2 regions of the Streptomyces sp. NBC_00096 genome follow, and region 1 is predicted to be linked to the other one. Evidence: riboswitches for the same ligand, from Rfam matches in the RefSeq annotation. Region 1 holds a riboswitch; the other holds the start of a gene.
The links. A riboswitch is a leader RNA that binds a small molecule or an ion and turns the genes downstream of it on or off. The one in region 1 is predicted to bind cyclic di-AMP.
Positions count from the first base shown of each region.

Region 2: it holds a riboswitch for cyclic di-AMP, as region 1 does, so the genes downstream of both, OG904_RS02815 (peptidoglycan DD-metalloendopeptidase family protein) here and OG904_RS05770 (M23 family metallopeptidase) in region 1, are expected to answer to the same signal.

Region 1 covers NZ_CP108221.1:1,371,475-1,379,033, reverse strand. The annotation lists gene OG904_RS05785 (DNA topoisomerase (ATP-hydrolyzing) subunit A) at 1-886, opposite strand, end outside; gene OG904_RS05780 (M16 family metallopeptidase) at 1,191-2,573, shown strand; gene OG904_RS05775 (M16 family metallopeptidase) at 2,594-3,961, shown strand; cyclic di-AMP (ydaO/yuaA leader) riboswitch at 4,179-4,338, shown strand; gene OG904_RS05770 (M23 family metallopeptidase) at 4,351-5,148, shown strand; gene OG904_RS05765 (GntR family transcriptional regulator) at 5,314-5,979, shown strand; gene OG904_RS05760 (HPr family phosphocarrier protein) at 6,433-6,714, opposite strand; gene OG904_RS05755 (GNAT family N-acetyltransferase) at 6,900-7,559, shown strand, end outside.
Region 2 covers NZ_CP108221.1:615,447-623,005, forward strand. The annotation lists gene OG904_RS02800 (ATP-binding protein) at 1-934, opposite strand, end outside; gene OG904_RS02805 (MBL fold metallo-hydrolase) at 1,261-2,463, opposite strand; gene OG904_RS02810 (SGNH/GDSL hydrolase family protein) at 2,623-3,450, opposite strand; gene OG904_RS02815 (peptidoglycan DD-metalloendopeptidase family protein) at 3,651-4,670, opposite strand; cyclic di-AMP (ydaO/yuaA leader) riboswitch at 4,675-4,869, opposite strand; gene OG904_RS02820 (tyrosine-protein phosphatase) at 5,231-6,037, shown strand; gene OG904_RS02825 (aspartate aminotransferase family protein) at 6,104-7,537, opposite strand; gene hpnH (adenosyl-hopene transferase HpnH) at 7,534-7,559, opposite strand, start outside.

The sequences.
Region 1 (7,559 bases):
GCTTCTTCGAGCCGACCAGGTCCTTGATCTTCGCGATGACCTTCTCGGGGCCGACCGTGAAGGGCAGTTCGGTGACGACCAGGCCCTTGCGCCGCGGGGTCACGTCCTCCAGTGCCACCGTGGCACGGATCCGGAAGGTGCCGCGCCCGTTCTCGTAGGCGTCCTTGATGCCCGCGAGGCCCACGATCCGGCCGCCGGTGGGCAGGTCGGGACCCGGCACGAAGCGCATCAGCGCCTCCAGGTCCGCCTCCGGGTAGCGGATCAGGTGGCGGGCGGCCGCGATGACCTCGCCGAGGTTGTGCGGGGCCATGTTGGTGGCCATGCCCACCGCGATCCCGGACGCGCCGTTGACCAGCAGGTTCGGGTACGCGGCCGGCAGGACGACCGGCTCGCGCTCCTGGCCGTCGTAGTTCGCGGCGAAGTCGACGGTGTTCTCGTCGATCCCGTCCGTCATCAGCGAAGCGGCGTCGGCCATCTTGGACTCGGTGTAACGCATCGCGGCCGGCGGGTCGTCGTTGCCGAGCGAGCCGAAGTTGCCGTGGCCGTCGACCAGCGGGAGCCGCATGGAGAAGGGCTGCGCCATGCGCACGAGGGCGTCGTAGATCGACGCGTCGCCGTGCGGGTGCAGCTTGCCCATGACCTCGCCGACGACGCGGGCGCACTTCACGTAGCCGCGGTCGGGGCGCAGGCCCATCTCGTTCATCTGGTAGACGATGCGCCGGTGCACCGGCTTCATGCCGTCGCGGGCGTCGGGCAGGGCGCGGGAGTAGATCACCGAGTACGCGTACTCGAGGAAGGAGCCCTGCATTTCGTCGACGACGTCGATGTCGAGGATCTTCTCCTCGAAATCCTCCGGCGGCGGGGTCTTCGTGCTGCGGCGGGCCATCGCTGCGCGGCTCCTTAACCAAGAATCGGGATGAGCTCAGCTCTCACGGGGTGGGGGCTGGTCTTCTTACACGGGCGGTGCTGGGTGTGGTGGTGCGGGCGGCACTGAGGGTGGTGGTGCGGGTGGGACCGGGTCGGGCCGGGTTTCGGACAGGGGGTGCCGCGCACCATTGTGGCCCGAGGCACCGACAACGCCGACTCCGACCCAGGACTGGGCCGGGAACTTCTCCGGTCGCCGACACGCTTGCATACAGTGGCAGGTCTGACAGGAATCTCTGCATCGCGATCGAAGGGACCACATGCCCATGGGTCACACGGCCACAGCTCAGGCCGGCTCCGGCGGCCTCACAGCAACCGAGCACCGGCTGGCCAACGGCCTGCGCGTGGTGCTGTCCGAGGACCACCTGACCCCGGTCGCCGCGGTCTGCCTCTGGTACGACGTCGGCTCGCGCCACGAAGTCAAGGGACGTACCGGCCTGGCTCACCTCTTCGAGCACCTGATGTTCCAGGGCTCGCAGAACGTGTCCGGCAACGGGCACTTCGAGCTGGTCCAGGGAGCCGGAGGCTCCCTCAACGGCACCACCAGCTTCGAGCGGACCAACTACTTCGAGACGATGCCGACCCACCAGCTGGAGCTCGCGCTGTGGCTGGAGGCGGACCGGATGGGCTCGCTGCTGGCCGCCCTGGACGACGAGTCCATGGAGAACCAGCGCGACGTCGTCAAGAACGAGCGCCGCCAGCGGTACGACAACGTCCCGTACGGCACGGCCTTCGAGAAGCTGACCGCCCTGGCCTACCCCGAGGGCCACCCGTACCACCACACGCCGATCGGCTCCATGGCCGACCTGGACGCCGCGTCCCTGGAGGACGCGCACGCGTTCTTCCGTACGTACTACGCGCCCAACAACGCGGTGCTCTCGGTCGTCGGCGACATCGACCCCGAGAAGACCCTGGCCTGGGTCGAGAAGTACTTCGGCACCATCCCCGGCCACGACGGCAAGCAGCCGCCGCGCGACGGCTCGCTGCCCGAGATCATGGGCGGGCAGCTGCGCGAGGAGGTCGTCGAGGAGGTTCCGGCCCGCGCGCTGATGGCCGCCTACCGGCTCCCGCCCGACGGCACGCGCGAGTGCGACGCCGCCGACGTGGCGCTGACCGTCCTGGGCGGCGGCGAGTCCTGCCGGCTGCACAACCGACTGGTGCGCCACGACCAGACCGCCGTCGCGGCGGGCTTCGGCATGCTGCGCCTCGCCGGCGCGCCCTCGATGGGCTGGCTGGACGTCAAGACCTCCAGCGGGGTCGAGGTGCCCGACATCGAGGCGGCCGTCGACGAGGAGCTCGCGCGGTTCGCCGCCGAGGGCCCGACGGCCGAGGAGATGGAGCGCGCGCAGGCCCAGCTGGAGCGCGAGTGGCTGGACCGGCTGAGCACGGTGGCCGGCCGCGCGGACGAACTGTGCCGCTTCGCGGTGCTGTTCGGCGACCCGCAGCTGGCGCTGACCGCCGTCCAGCGGGTCCTCGACATCACCGCCGAGGAGGTGCAGGCCGTGGCCGCGGCCCGACTGCGCCCGGACAACCGCGCGGTGCTCGTGTACGAGCCGATCGCGGCCGACGAGTCCACCGACGCCGACGCGCCCGGCGACACCGGCGCGGGCGACGAGAACAGCGACGAGAACGAGGGGGCGGAGCAGTGAGCGACACCGCAGCCGTCACGATGACCTTCCACCCGCGCCCCGAGGCCGGCGAGCCGCAGCCGTGGGCCTTCCCGGCCCCCGAGCGCGCGGTCCTGGCCAACGGCCTCACCCTGCTGCGCTGCCACCGCCCGGGCCAGCAGGTGGTGGCGGTCGAGATCAACCTCGCCGCCCCGATGGACGCGGAGCCCGCAGGCCTCGACGGCGTGGCCACGATCATGGTCCGCGCGCTGTCCGAGGGCACCGACAAGCACACCGCGGAGGAGTTCGCCGCCGAGGTCGAGCGCTGCGGCGCCAGCCTCGACGCGCACGCCGACCACCCGGGTCTGCGGGTCTCCCTGGAGGTCCCGGCCTCCCGGCTGCACAAGGCACTGGGCCTGGTCGCAGAGGCCCTGCGCGCGCCGGCCTTCGGCGACGCCGAGGTCGACCGCCTGGTGCGCAACCGGCTCGACGAGATCCCGCACGAGAGCGCCAACCCGCAGCGCCGCGCCGCCAAGGAGCTCTCGAAGGAGCTCTTCCCGGCCTCCCTGCGGATCTCCCGCCCGCGCCAGGGCACCGAGGAGACGGTCGCCCGCATCGACTCCGCCTCCGTACGCGCCTTCTACGAGGCCCACGTGCGCCCCGCGACCGCCACCGCGGTGGTCGTCGGCGACCTGACCGGCATCGACCTGGACGCCGTCCTGGCCGACACCCTGGGCGCCTGGACCGGTGACACCACCGAGCCGCGCCCGGCCCCGCCGATCACCGCCGACGACACGGGCCGCGTGGTCATCGTGGACCGGCCCGGCGCGGTCCAGACGCAGCTGCTGATCGGCCGCATCGGGCCGGACCGGCACGACCGGGTCTGGGCGCCCCAGGTGCTCGGCACGTACTGCCTGGGCGGCACCCTGACCTCCCGCCTGGACAAGGTGCTGCGCGAGGAGAAGGGGTACACGTACGGCGTGCGCGCCTTCGCCCAGGTGGTGCGCTCCACCGCGGACGGCAAGGGCGCCTCGATGCTGGCCATCAGCGGCTCGGTGGACACCCCGAACACCGGCCCGGCGCTGGAGGACCTCTGGACGGTGCTGCGCACCCTCGCGGAGGGCGGCCTGACCGACGCCGAACGGGACGTGGCGGTGCAGAACCTGGTGGGCGTGGCCCCGCTGAAGTTCGAGACGGCCGCCTCCGTCGCGGGCACCCTCGCCGACCAGGTCGAGCAGGAGCTCCCGGACGACTACCAGGCGCAGTTGTACGCGCGGCTCGCCGAAACCGGGACGGTGGAGGCCACTTCGGCCGTCGTCAGCGCCTTCCCGGTGGACCGCCTGGTCACGGTCCTGGTGGGCGACGCCTCGCAGATCGAGGAGTCGGTGCGGGCCCTCGGGATCGGTGAAGTGACCGTGGTGACCAACTGATCGCAGGCCGGTCGCCCAACTGACCGGCCCTACAAGGGGGCTCCGGCGGCTTGTCCGCCGGAGCCCCCTTTGTTCTACTTGTCCCTTTGGGGCGATGGTTGCCCGTATGGGGTGTGGCGTACGCAACAAAAGGGCGTGTCTGTTTGGTGATTGTCCGAAGATCCGCCTAGCGTCGGCGGTGCTGTCCGTCAGTTGTAACCGCCGCGTCCGCGGCACCGGGCAGCGATCGCCGAGTCCCCGTCAGGCGCGAGCCTGGGGAGCCGGGGACCCACTTGTGTCCCTGGGGTGAATCGGACCGCCTCGCGAGAGGGGGCCCGTAGGAGACCTTCCTGCTCCGAACCCGTCAGCTAACCCGGTAGGCGAGAGGGAAGGAAAGGATCAGCCCCTTCATGGCGTTTGGCAGTCGTCCCGCCGGCTCCGGCAAGCACCGCGGTTCCAGCCGTCTGAGCCGCAAGACCGCCGGCTACGCCGGTATAGCCGCCCTCGCCACCACTGGCGTCGTCAGCTCCCTGGCCGGCCCCGCGTTCGCCGCGGACCAGGCCCATTCCGCCGAGGACACCGGCCTCAACACCATCGTGGTGGCCGACGGACTCGCGGACGAGATCGAGGCCCAGGCCCAGTCCCAGCAGCGGTCCGCCGAGGCCGCCGCCGCCAAGGCGCAGGCCGAGGCCGACGCCAAGCAGCGGGCCGCCGAGGCCAAGTCGAAGGCCGAAGCCCGGGCCAAGGCCGAGCGCGAGGCCGCCGAGCGCGCCGCCCGCGAAGAGGAGCGCAAGCGCCTCAACACCTTCGTCGCCCCGATCGACAACTCCTACGTCAGCACCCAGTGGCACGCGGGCGGCGGCATGTGGTCCTCCGGCAGCCACACCGGCATCGACTTCCACGCCGGCTCGGGCACCCCCGTCCACGCCGTCGGCCTGGGCACCGTGGTCGAGGCGGGCTGGGGCGGCGCGTACGGCAACAACGTCGTCATCAAGCACGCCGACGGCACCTACACCCAGTACGGCCACATGTCGAAGCTCGGCGTCTCCGTGGGCCAGCAGGTCACCCCGGGCCAGCAGATCGGCCTGTCGGGCTCCACCGGCAACTCCAGCGGCCCGCACCTGCACTTCGAGGCCCGCACAGGCCCCGACTACGGCTCGGACATCGACCCGGTCGCGTACCTGCGTACGCACGGCGTCAACGTCTGACGAACGCACCGCACCGCACGTCTTCCGCGAAGGCCCCGGCTCTCTTCGAGCCGGGGCCTTCGCGTTGTGTGAATGTTTCGCATTCCAGGCCGTCCTCGGAAATTATCGTGTGTTGCAATAGAGTCGCAACACGCACAGCCATACGAAAAAGGCGGAGGTCCGGTCTTGCGAATTCCCGCGCACACGGTATGCACAGCAATCCGCGACGACATCGTCTCCGGGGTGTTCGGACCCGGTGGCCGGCTGACCGAGGAGGTGCTGGCCCGCCGGTACGGAGTCTCGCGCGTTCCGGTGCGCGAGGCGCTGCGCACGCTGGAGTCCGAGGGGTTCGTGACCACCCGCCGGCACGCGGGCGCCTGCGTGGCCGAGCCGACCGAGCAGGAGGCCGCCGACCTCCTGGAGCTGCGGATGCTGCTGGAGCCCCTCGCCGCGGCCCGGGCGGCCCGGCGGCGCACCGAGGCCCACCTCAGGGTGTTGCGGGGCCTGGTCAGGCTGGGCCAGGAACGGGCCAGGAGGGGGCAGGGGGAGGACCTGCGCTCCCTGGGCGGCTGGTTCCACGAGACGCTCGCGCAGTCCTCGGGCAGCCCCGGGCTGATCGCCCTGCTCACCCAGATGCGCCACAAGGTGGCCTGGATGTACGTGGTGGAGGCGCCGGTGCGGCCCGTGGAGTCCTGGGCGGAGCACGGCGCGATCGTGGACGCGGTGGCCCGGGGCGACGCCGAGCGGGCCCGGGCGCTGACCGCGGCCCACGTGGACCGGGCGGCGGGGGCGCACCGGATGCGGGTGAGGACTTTGCAACCTGCCGTAAACACGGCAAGCGCTCCGCATTAACAAACCCCGTATACAAAGGTGGGATATCGGGGTCGGCCCGAGGTGATTCGGCCGGGCTTTTCGGTTGCTTTTCGGCCGGGATTTTGGCCGGGATTTTTCGGTGGGGATCGGGTCGGTCGTCCGTGGCCGGGCAATTCGTGCCCGTGCGTCGTTCCGGCCGAATTGGGTCCGCCGGAATTCGATGCGGGCGTTTCCGGCCCGCGTGCCCGCGTGCCCGTGTGCCCGCGTGCCCGCGTGCCCGTGTGTCCTGGTCCAGGGCCGGGGTGCGCTTCCAGGGCTGAGGCCCGGCTTCATGGCTGAGGCCCGGCTTCACGGCTGAGGCCCGGCTCCAGAGGCTGAGGCCCGGCTCCAGGGGCCGAGACGCGACGGAGCCCGTCGCCTCCGGCCGTGGTCGGGGGCAACGGGCTCCGCCGTGCAAGTACTGCGAGTGTCCCGCGGGTCGAACCCGAAGGGTCAGACGGTCTCGGGGAGCTCCTCGAGGCCCTCGGCGACCAGCTTCGCGAGGCGGTCCAGCGCGGCCTCGGAACCCTTGGCGTCGGACGCGAGGACGATCTCCTCGCCGCCCTGGGCGCCCAGGCCCAGAACCGCCAGCATGGAGGCGGCGTTGACGGGGTCGCCGCCGGCCTTCGCGATGGTCACCGGGACGCCGGAAGCGGTCGTCGCGCGGACGAAGATCGAGGCGGGACGAGCGTGCAGGCCCTCGGCCCAGCCGACGTTGACGCGGCGCTCTGCCATGGTGATGCCCTTCAGGTTCTTACGGTTGTCTAGACCAGTCTCTCACGGCGTCCGGAATGGTCGGACCGACCTTGGGCCCGAAAATCGCCGCCGTTCGACCTGTCCCAGCTTGCCTTGATTCGGGTCAGCTTGCCCGATGCGCCGCGCCCGGGCCACTCGACCCGATCGAGCCTTAGGGTGGCCCCATGACCACCGAGCCGGACCCCTCGTACCCGGACCACTGGGAAGCGGACGTCGTCCTGCGCGACGGCGGGACCGCCCGGATCCGCCCCATCACCACCGACGACGCGGGCCGGCTGGTCAGCTTCTACGAGCAGGTCTCGGACGAGTCCAAGTATTACCGCTTCTTCGCTCCCTACCCCCGGCTCTCCGACCGTGACGTGCACCGCTTCACGCACCACGACTACGTGGACCGGGTCGGCCTCGCCGCGACGATCGGCGGCGAGTTCATCGCCACCGTCCGCTTCGACCGGATCGGCGCCGACGGGCGCTCCGCCACCGGCCCCTCCGACGAGGCCGAGGTCGCCTTCCTGGTCCAGGACGCCCACCAGGGGCGCGGGGTCGCCTCGGCCCTGCTCGAACACATCGGCGCGGTGGCCCGGGAACGCGGCATCCGCCGCTTCGCCGCCGAGGTGCTGCCCGCCAACGGCAAGATGATCAAGGTGTTCACGGACGCCGGCTACCAGCAGAAGCGCAGCTTCGAGGACGGCTCCGTCCACCTGACCCTCGACCTCGAACCCACCGCCGAATCCCTCGCCGTCCAGCGCGCCCGCGAACAGCGCGCCGAGGCCCGCTCCGTGCAGCGGCTGCTGTCCCCGGGATCGGTGGCGGTGATCGGAGTCAGC
Region 2 (7,559 bases), 760 kb from region 1:
CCCGCACCACGACATCGGTGTCGGGGGCGGAGAACACGGTGGCGTTCTCGATCAGTTCGGCCAGCAGGTGCACGACGTCGGCGACGGCGTGGCCGCGCACCGCGCCGCCCGCCGGGGGCACCACCTTGACCCGGGTGTACTGCTCGACCTCCGCGACCGAGGAGCGCAGCACCTCGCTCAGGTCGATGGGCCGGGTCCACTGGCGGCGCGAGGCGGCGCCGCCGAGGACCGCGAGGTTCTCGGCGTGGCGGCGGATCCGGGTGGCGAGGTGGTCGACGTGGAAGAGCTCCTTGAGCAGGTCCGGGTCCTCGACCGTGTCCTCCAGGTCGTCCAGCAGCGAGATCTCGCGGTGGACGAGGGACTGCAGGCGGCGTGCGAGGTTGACGAAGACCTCGACCTTGCGGTCGCTGTCGGAGGGCGTGACGGGGCCGCCGAGGCGGACCAGGGTCGCGTGGGCCTGCTCGCGGGCGCCGCGCAGTTCCTGGGAGAGCAGCCAGAACTCGTCCACGCCCGCCGTCCCCGAACCGAAGGACGGCTCGGCCGGTCCGCCGCGCAGCGGCCGGGCGGTCGGCTCGCCGCGCTCCAGCCGGTCGGCGGTGGTGCGCAGCTCCTGGCGGCCGCGGACGCTGGAGCGGCGCAGTGCCTCGCAGCGGTCGCGGACGGTCTTGGCGGCGCGCTGGGCCCCGAGCAGGGCGGCGGCGAACGCGGCGGCGAAGAGCAGGGCGCAGCCGGAGAGCACGGGCCACAGCCGGTCGTCCCGGGCGCCCGCGCCCCCGCCGAGCTGGAGCGTGAAGATCACCGCGGCGGCGCCGCTGAGCCCGGCGGCGAGCGTGGGCAGCAGGGCGGCACGGATCAGCTGAGGCCGTATCTGCCGACCGGGACCGGTGGCGGCATGTCTCGACGGGGAGTGGCGGGCGGCGCGGAGTCCGGACATCTGCGTCCTCGGTCAGTGGGGCCCGGACCCCGGGCGTCCCGGGACCCGGTGTTGATCACCGGATACCCACGCTAGACCGCACGCTCCGTCCCGGGGCGGCCAGTTGGGGAACTTCGCCCGGGTGCTTCCCGCTCCCGATGGAGCGCTCGTACGACAGCCCGAATACGCCGGGAGCGCACACTCCCCGGCACCCGCGGGCGCCCGCCGCCTCCCGCCACCCCCGCCCGCGCCATGCGCCCCTCCCGCCCCACCGGCCCCGGAAGGGGAACGGCGGGACGGGAGGACAGGGACGACGAGACGGGGCGACGAGGCGACGAGGCGACGGCCTAGGAGCCCACCGCCTCCGGCTCCTCGCGGGTCACCGCGGCCGGCCGGCCGGGCGCGGCGGCGGGCCGGGACCCGGTGACGGGCGCGGGCGGGCCCGCGGCCACGAACGGCCTCCACCAGGGCTCGCTCGGTGCGTCCGGCGCGCCCGGCTCGAAGGGCTGTCCCGGTACCGGGAGCGCGATGGCGGCCCCGGCACGCTCCGCCGCGGCCACCGTGCCCTCGCCCGGCTCGTCCCACGGGTGCGGGGCCAGGTTGAAGGTGCCCCAGTGGATCGGGAGCATCGTGCCGTGCGGGGTGCCGCCCTGGAGGTCGAGGTGGGCGCGCATGCCCTCCTCGGGCGTCATGTGGATGTCGGTCCAGAACTCGGAGTACGCCCCGATCTGGATCATCGTGGCGTCGAACGGGCCGTGGGCGGCGCCGATCTCCTTGAAGCCGGGGAAGTAGCCGGTGTCCCCGCTGTGGTAGATCCGGTGCTCGTCCCCCGCGACGACCCAGGACGCCCACAGGGTGAACTGCTGGTTGCGCAGTCCGCGCCCGCAGAAGTGCTGGGCCGGGGTGGCGGTGAGGGAGAGCCCGGCGACCTTGGTGCTCTCGTTCCAGTCGAGCTCGCGCAGCCGGTCCGCCGGGATCCCCCAGCGCTCCAGGTGCGCGCCGACGCCCAGCGGCACGGCGAAGACGGTGTCCGTGCCGGCCAGGGCCTTGATCGTCGGCAGGTCCAGGTGGTCGTAGTGGTCGTGCGAGATCACCACGACGTCGACCTCGCCCAGCGAGGCCAGCGGGACCGGTACCGGGTGCAGCCGCTTGGGGCCGGCGAAGGGGAAGGGGGAGCACCGCTCGCCCCAGACCGGGTCGAAGAGCACCCGGCGCCCGTCGATCTCGGCGAGCACGCTGGAGTGGCCCATCCAGGTCAGGCGCAGACCGCCGGCCGGGGGCTTCGCCAGCTCGGCGAGCGTCGTCGGGTACACCGGGATGGGCGCACCGGGGCTGCGCCGCAGCCGCTGCTCCTTGTGGAAGTAGATCTTGGCGAACTCCGCCATCGACCCGGAGGGCCTGGTCCGGGTGCCGATCGGGTTCTGGAACACTCCGTCGGCGAAGTTCGGCGAGCGCCGGATCCGCTCCAGCCGGGCACCGGACGGGTCCGCGCCGAAGGCTTCGGGCCGCAGCGCGCGCAGCCGTGGACGCAAGGGACGGGAGCCGGTCAAGGCGCCTCCTGTGTGGGGGGATGCGGGCAGGGCGTTCTCATGGTTACCACCATCCCAACGCATGGCACTCCCCAAGGATTCCGCTCCGCGCCCCCGAAGGCGCCCCGAGCCCCGCCCCACCCGCCCCCACCTGCCCCTGTACGGCTCCCCGGCGGGGTCCTACAGCGGCAGCAGGTCCGGCCGCTTGGCCTCCACGTGGTCCCCCGAGGACTCCCCGCGCAGCCGCCGCCCGATCCACGGCACCAGGTACTCCCGCGCCCACTGGATGTTGTCCCGGGTGACGTCCACCGAGCCGCGCGGCCGCATCGGCGGCCACGGCTGGTCCGGATCGGCCGGTGTGTCCAGGCCGAGCACCTGGGCCGCCCGCAGGGCGACCCGCGTGTGCCCCTCGGGCGAGAGGTGCAGCCGGTCGTCGTCCCAGGCCCGCCGGTCCTGTACGGACTTCAGCGACCAGAGGTCGAGCACCGGGCAGTCGTACCGGTCGGCGATGGAGCGGACGTGCGCGCTGAAGGTCGCGATCTTGCCCCGGAGGTGCTTGAGGACCGGCACGTCGCGCGTGTCGAAGCCGGTCGTGATCACGACCAGGCCGACCGATCCGGTGAGGTCGCGCACGGCCGCCTCGTACCGTTCGGCCACGTCGTCCGGGTCGCTGCCCGGCCGGATGATGTCGTTGCCGCCCGCGCAGAAGGTCACCAGGTCGGGGGCGAGCTCCTTGGCCCGCGGGACCTGCTCGGCCACGATCTGGTCCAGCAGGCGGCCCCGTACGGCCAGGTTCGCGTAGCGGAACTCGCCGGGGTCTTCGTGCTCCTCGCATTGATCGGCCAGGAGGACGGCCAGCCGGTCCGCCCAGCCGAGGAACGTGTCCCCGGGTCCCGGGTCCCCCACGCCCTCGGTGAAACTGTCCCCGATCGCCGCGTACGAGCCAATGGTCTTGGTCTTGGATGTCGTCGTCGCTGCCACGGGAGCCCATCCTTCACCCCTGATCATGACCTACGCGACCGTAGCCAGGGACTTACTGACCGTGATCTTCACCACCCGCCGGATGAGGAATAACAGGCGCGTGGGCCGTGACCCCCCTCCGGTCCCGGCCCACGCGCCGCGAACCCCCGGCGGCGCCGATGAAGACGGCGCTCCGGGCGTCCACGCCCTGCCGGACGCGCGGTCCCACCCGCGCGTCCGGCGGTGTCTCAGATGCTGACGCCCTTGGACCGGAGGTACGCCAGCGGGTCGATGTCCGAGCCGTACGAGGGGCCCGTGCGGATCTCGAAGTGCAGGTGCGGTCCGGTCACGTTGCCGGTGGCGCCCGAGAGGCCGATGCGCTGCCCGGCGGTGACGCTCTGGCCCGTCGAGACGGACAGCTGGGAGAGGTGGCCGTACTGGCTGTACTTGCCGTCGGCGTGCCGGATGACGACCTCGTTGCCGTACGCGCCGCCCCATCCGGCGGAGACCACGGTGCCGGCGCCTACCGCCTTGACGGTGGTGCCGGTGCTCGCGATGAAGTCAACACCCGTGTGGTAGCCGCTGGACCACATGGCGCCGGCGGTGCGGTACGCGGTGGACGTGCCGCCGCTGACCGGGGCGACGAAGCCGCCGGAGGTGGCCTGCCGCTCGGCGGGCTCGGCCGGCTTGGGGGCGGGCGCGACCGGGGCCGCGGACTCGCCGGAGGAGCCCTCGTCGGAGGAGTTGGCGGAATCGGCGGAATCGGCAGAACCCGCCGAATCACCTGAATCACCCGAATTATCCGAGTCGTCAGAAGCGGAGGAAGCGGACTTCCCGGCCGGTTCCGGCGTTTCGGCCGGTGCGGACTCGGCGGCCGGTGCCGCCCCCTTCGCGCCGAGCGTCAGCTTGAGGCCCGGGTGGATCAGCGACGGGTCGGTGCCGACGGCCTCGCGGTTGGCCTCGTAGAGCCGCTGCCAGCCACCGGTGAGGTGCTGACGCTCGGCGATCTTCGAGAGGTAGTCGCCCGGCACCACGGTGTAGACGGCGGGGGCGCTCTGCGCGGGGGCGGGCGCGGCCTGGAGCGCGGCCGGGACCTGCGGGGCCTGGACCGGAGCGGCGGCGGGCGCGGCGGCCGGGGCGGCGGCGGCATGGGCGCCGGTGGCTCCGAGCAGCGGCAGTGCGAGGGCCGCGCCACCGGTGCCGGCGACGGCGAAACCGCGCGATATCGAGCTGGACTTGGGACGGCGGTGCTTACCCGTTGCGGGCATGGCGGATTCCTCTCCGACGCCTGCGAGGTGAGCTGTCGGGTTCGGACTGGAGATGTCCGGCCGCCCATCCGCCGGTGAACGGCAGATGAACGGCTTCACCCCAAGCTGTCCGGTTGCAAAGATCCCGAAGGAGATCCGGAACAGCGGCTTACCTGGTTCCCCCGCTCCTGCCGCGCGCGTGAATAGTCGGGTGCGGTTTCCGGTCGGCGGCAGGATTAGGCGGTCCGTCCGGATCGATCGCGAACGTAATCCAGTCCGGCCGCGCGGAACAAGTCATGAATTCCCCAACAGAATCTTGCAGATGACGGGCCGCCGGAATTCCGGTCACCCTCCGTCCATTCCGAGCGCCCAACAACCGCTCCGGCAAGGCAATTCTGCATTCACGATCAGGCACTCACGGTCACCGTATGATCTGGCTCACGGGGAGGTGTCCGATCTCGCCTCTCGCTATGGCAAGTTGGCTGCAAGCAGTGCAATTCGGACACGCACCGGACCGCGCGGGCGACGACGGCCCGACGGCCGCGCGACGATGACGACACGGACGACACGGAGGAGCCCCTGTGACCCAGCCGATACCCCAGAGCCCGCACACGGAGCCGGTACTGACCGGTGTACGCAACTTCCGCGACGTGGGCGGCCTGCCGACCGTGGACGGCCGGAGGGTCAAGTCGGGACGACTGTTTCGAAGCGGACATCTGGCGCATGCCACCGAAACCGACGCGGAGTTCCTCGGCTCGCTCGGCCTGCACACCGTCTTCGACTTCCGCAACGACGCCGACAAGGCGCTGGAGGGTCCGGACGTGGAACTGCCCGGCGTGCGCAACGTCGGCATTCCGCTGTCGGATCCGGCGGCCGGCGGGGAGTTCTGGAAGATGGTCCGGGAGGGGGACCTGGCCCAGCTCCGCGAACTCCTCGGCGAGGGCCGGGCCGCCGCACGGATGTCCCGTTCGTACCGGGAGATGATCAGGACCCGTACCGCCGAGCACGGCCGGGTCGTGCACGCGCTCGCCGAGGACAGCGTCCCGGCCCTCATGCACTGCGCCGCCGGCAAGGACCGGGCCGGCCTGTCGATCGCCGTCACCCTGCTCGCGCTGGGCGTCGAGCGCGAGGCGATCGTCGCGGACTACCTGGAGTCGAACGCTCCGCACAACCGCTACCGGGTCCGGCGGGGCAGCGGGACCCCCGAGGCCCGCCACCCCGAGGCGATGGAGCTGCTCGCCCCGCTCTTCGACGCCCGCGCCCCGTACCTGACCACGGCCTTCGCGACGATCGACGAGGAGTGGGGCGGCGTGGAGCGCTACCTCGCCGAGGGTCTCGGGCTCACGCCCGCGACCCTCGGCCGGCTCCGCGACCGGCTGCTGGACTGACCACCCGCGAGGCGGGCCGTCCGCCCGGCGCCGCCCGCCCGCGCGGGCGGCGCCCCCGCCGCCGGCTCAGCCGTTGGCGACTGCCTGCCTCACCAGCGTCCTGCCGAAGTCCCACATCAGCGCACCGCCTCCGTGCGCCTCGTCCATGACCTCGCGGAAGGCCCCGACGAACCGGTCCACGTCCGCCTCGTCCACGATGAGCGGCGGGATCAGTTTGATCACCTCCAGGTGGTCCCCGGAAACCTGCGTGAGGATCCGGTGCTTCTGCAGCAGCGGCACCACGACCATCTGCGCGAACAGTCCCTTGCGGGCCGCCTGCAGCATGGTCCACCGGCTCCGCAGCCCCAGCGAGGACGGCCGGCCGAACTCGATGCCGATCATCAGCCCGCGTCCCCGTACCTCGTGGAGCAGTTCGTACTCGCCCACGAGTGCGGCGAGCCGCCCCCGCAGCAGGTCGCCCATCGTGCGGGCGTTGTCCACCACCCGCTCGTCCTCCATGACGGAGAGCACCGCCAGTCCGGCCGCCATCGCCTGGGCGTTGGAGCCGAAGCTGGCGGAGTGGACGAGCACCCGGTCCATGGAGGAGTAGACCTTCTTGAAGATCCAGTCCTTGCCCAGGGTCGCGCCGACCGGCACGTAGCCGCCGGACAGGGCCTTGGCCACGCACACCAGGTCCGGTTCCACCCCGGCCTCGTGCTGGTAGGCGTAGAAGTCCCCGGTGCGTCCGAGGCCGGTCTGCACCTCGTCGGCGATCAGCAGCGCCCTGTGCCGGTGCAGCAGCTCCTGCGCGGCGAGCAGGAAGCCGGGGGGTGCGGCGAGCACGCCCTTGCCCTGGATCGGCTCGACGACGAAGGCCGCGACGTCGCCCTTCTTCAGCTCCCGCTCCAGCGCTCCCAGGTCTCCGAGCGCGATCTTCGTATCGGGCAGCAGCGGCGCGAAGCCGTCCCGGAAGCCGTCCTCGCCGTTGACCGAGAGCGAGCCGGTGGTGAGCCCGTGGAAGGCGTGGTCGCAGTAGAGGACCCTGGGCCGCCCGGTGGCGAACCGGGCGAACTTCAGGGCGGTCTCCACCGCCTCGGTGCCGCTGTTGCCGAAGAAGACCCGGTCCAGGTGCGGGCTGTGGGCGAGCAGCTTCTCCGCCAGCAGCCCGGGCAGCGGCTGGCAGTCGAAGCGGGTGAGGTCGGCGAGCTGGGCGTCCAGCACGTCGTGCAGGGCCTGCCTGACCACCGGGTGGTGGCGCCCCAGGCCCATCACCCCGAACCCGGCCAGCATGTCGAGGTAGTCGTTGCCCTCGGCGTCCCAGAAGTGGGCCCCCTCGGCCCGCTCGTAGACCTTGTCGAAGCCGATGGTGTGCAGCATCCGGGGCAGCTGGTGGTTGAGGTGGCGGGCGTGCAGTTCGTACCGCTCGCCGCCGCGCTCGGCCAGCAGGGCGCCGAGGTCGAAGCCCTTGCCCCGGCCGCGCGCGCCCGCCTCCCCCGCCCGGACCGCGTGGCCTTCGCTCATGCCGACTTGTCCCGGTTCCCGC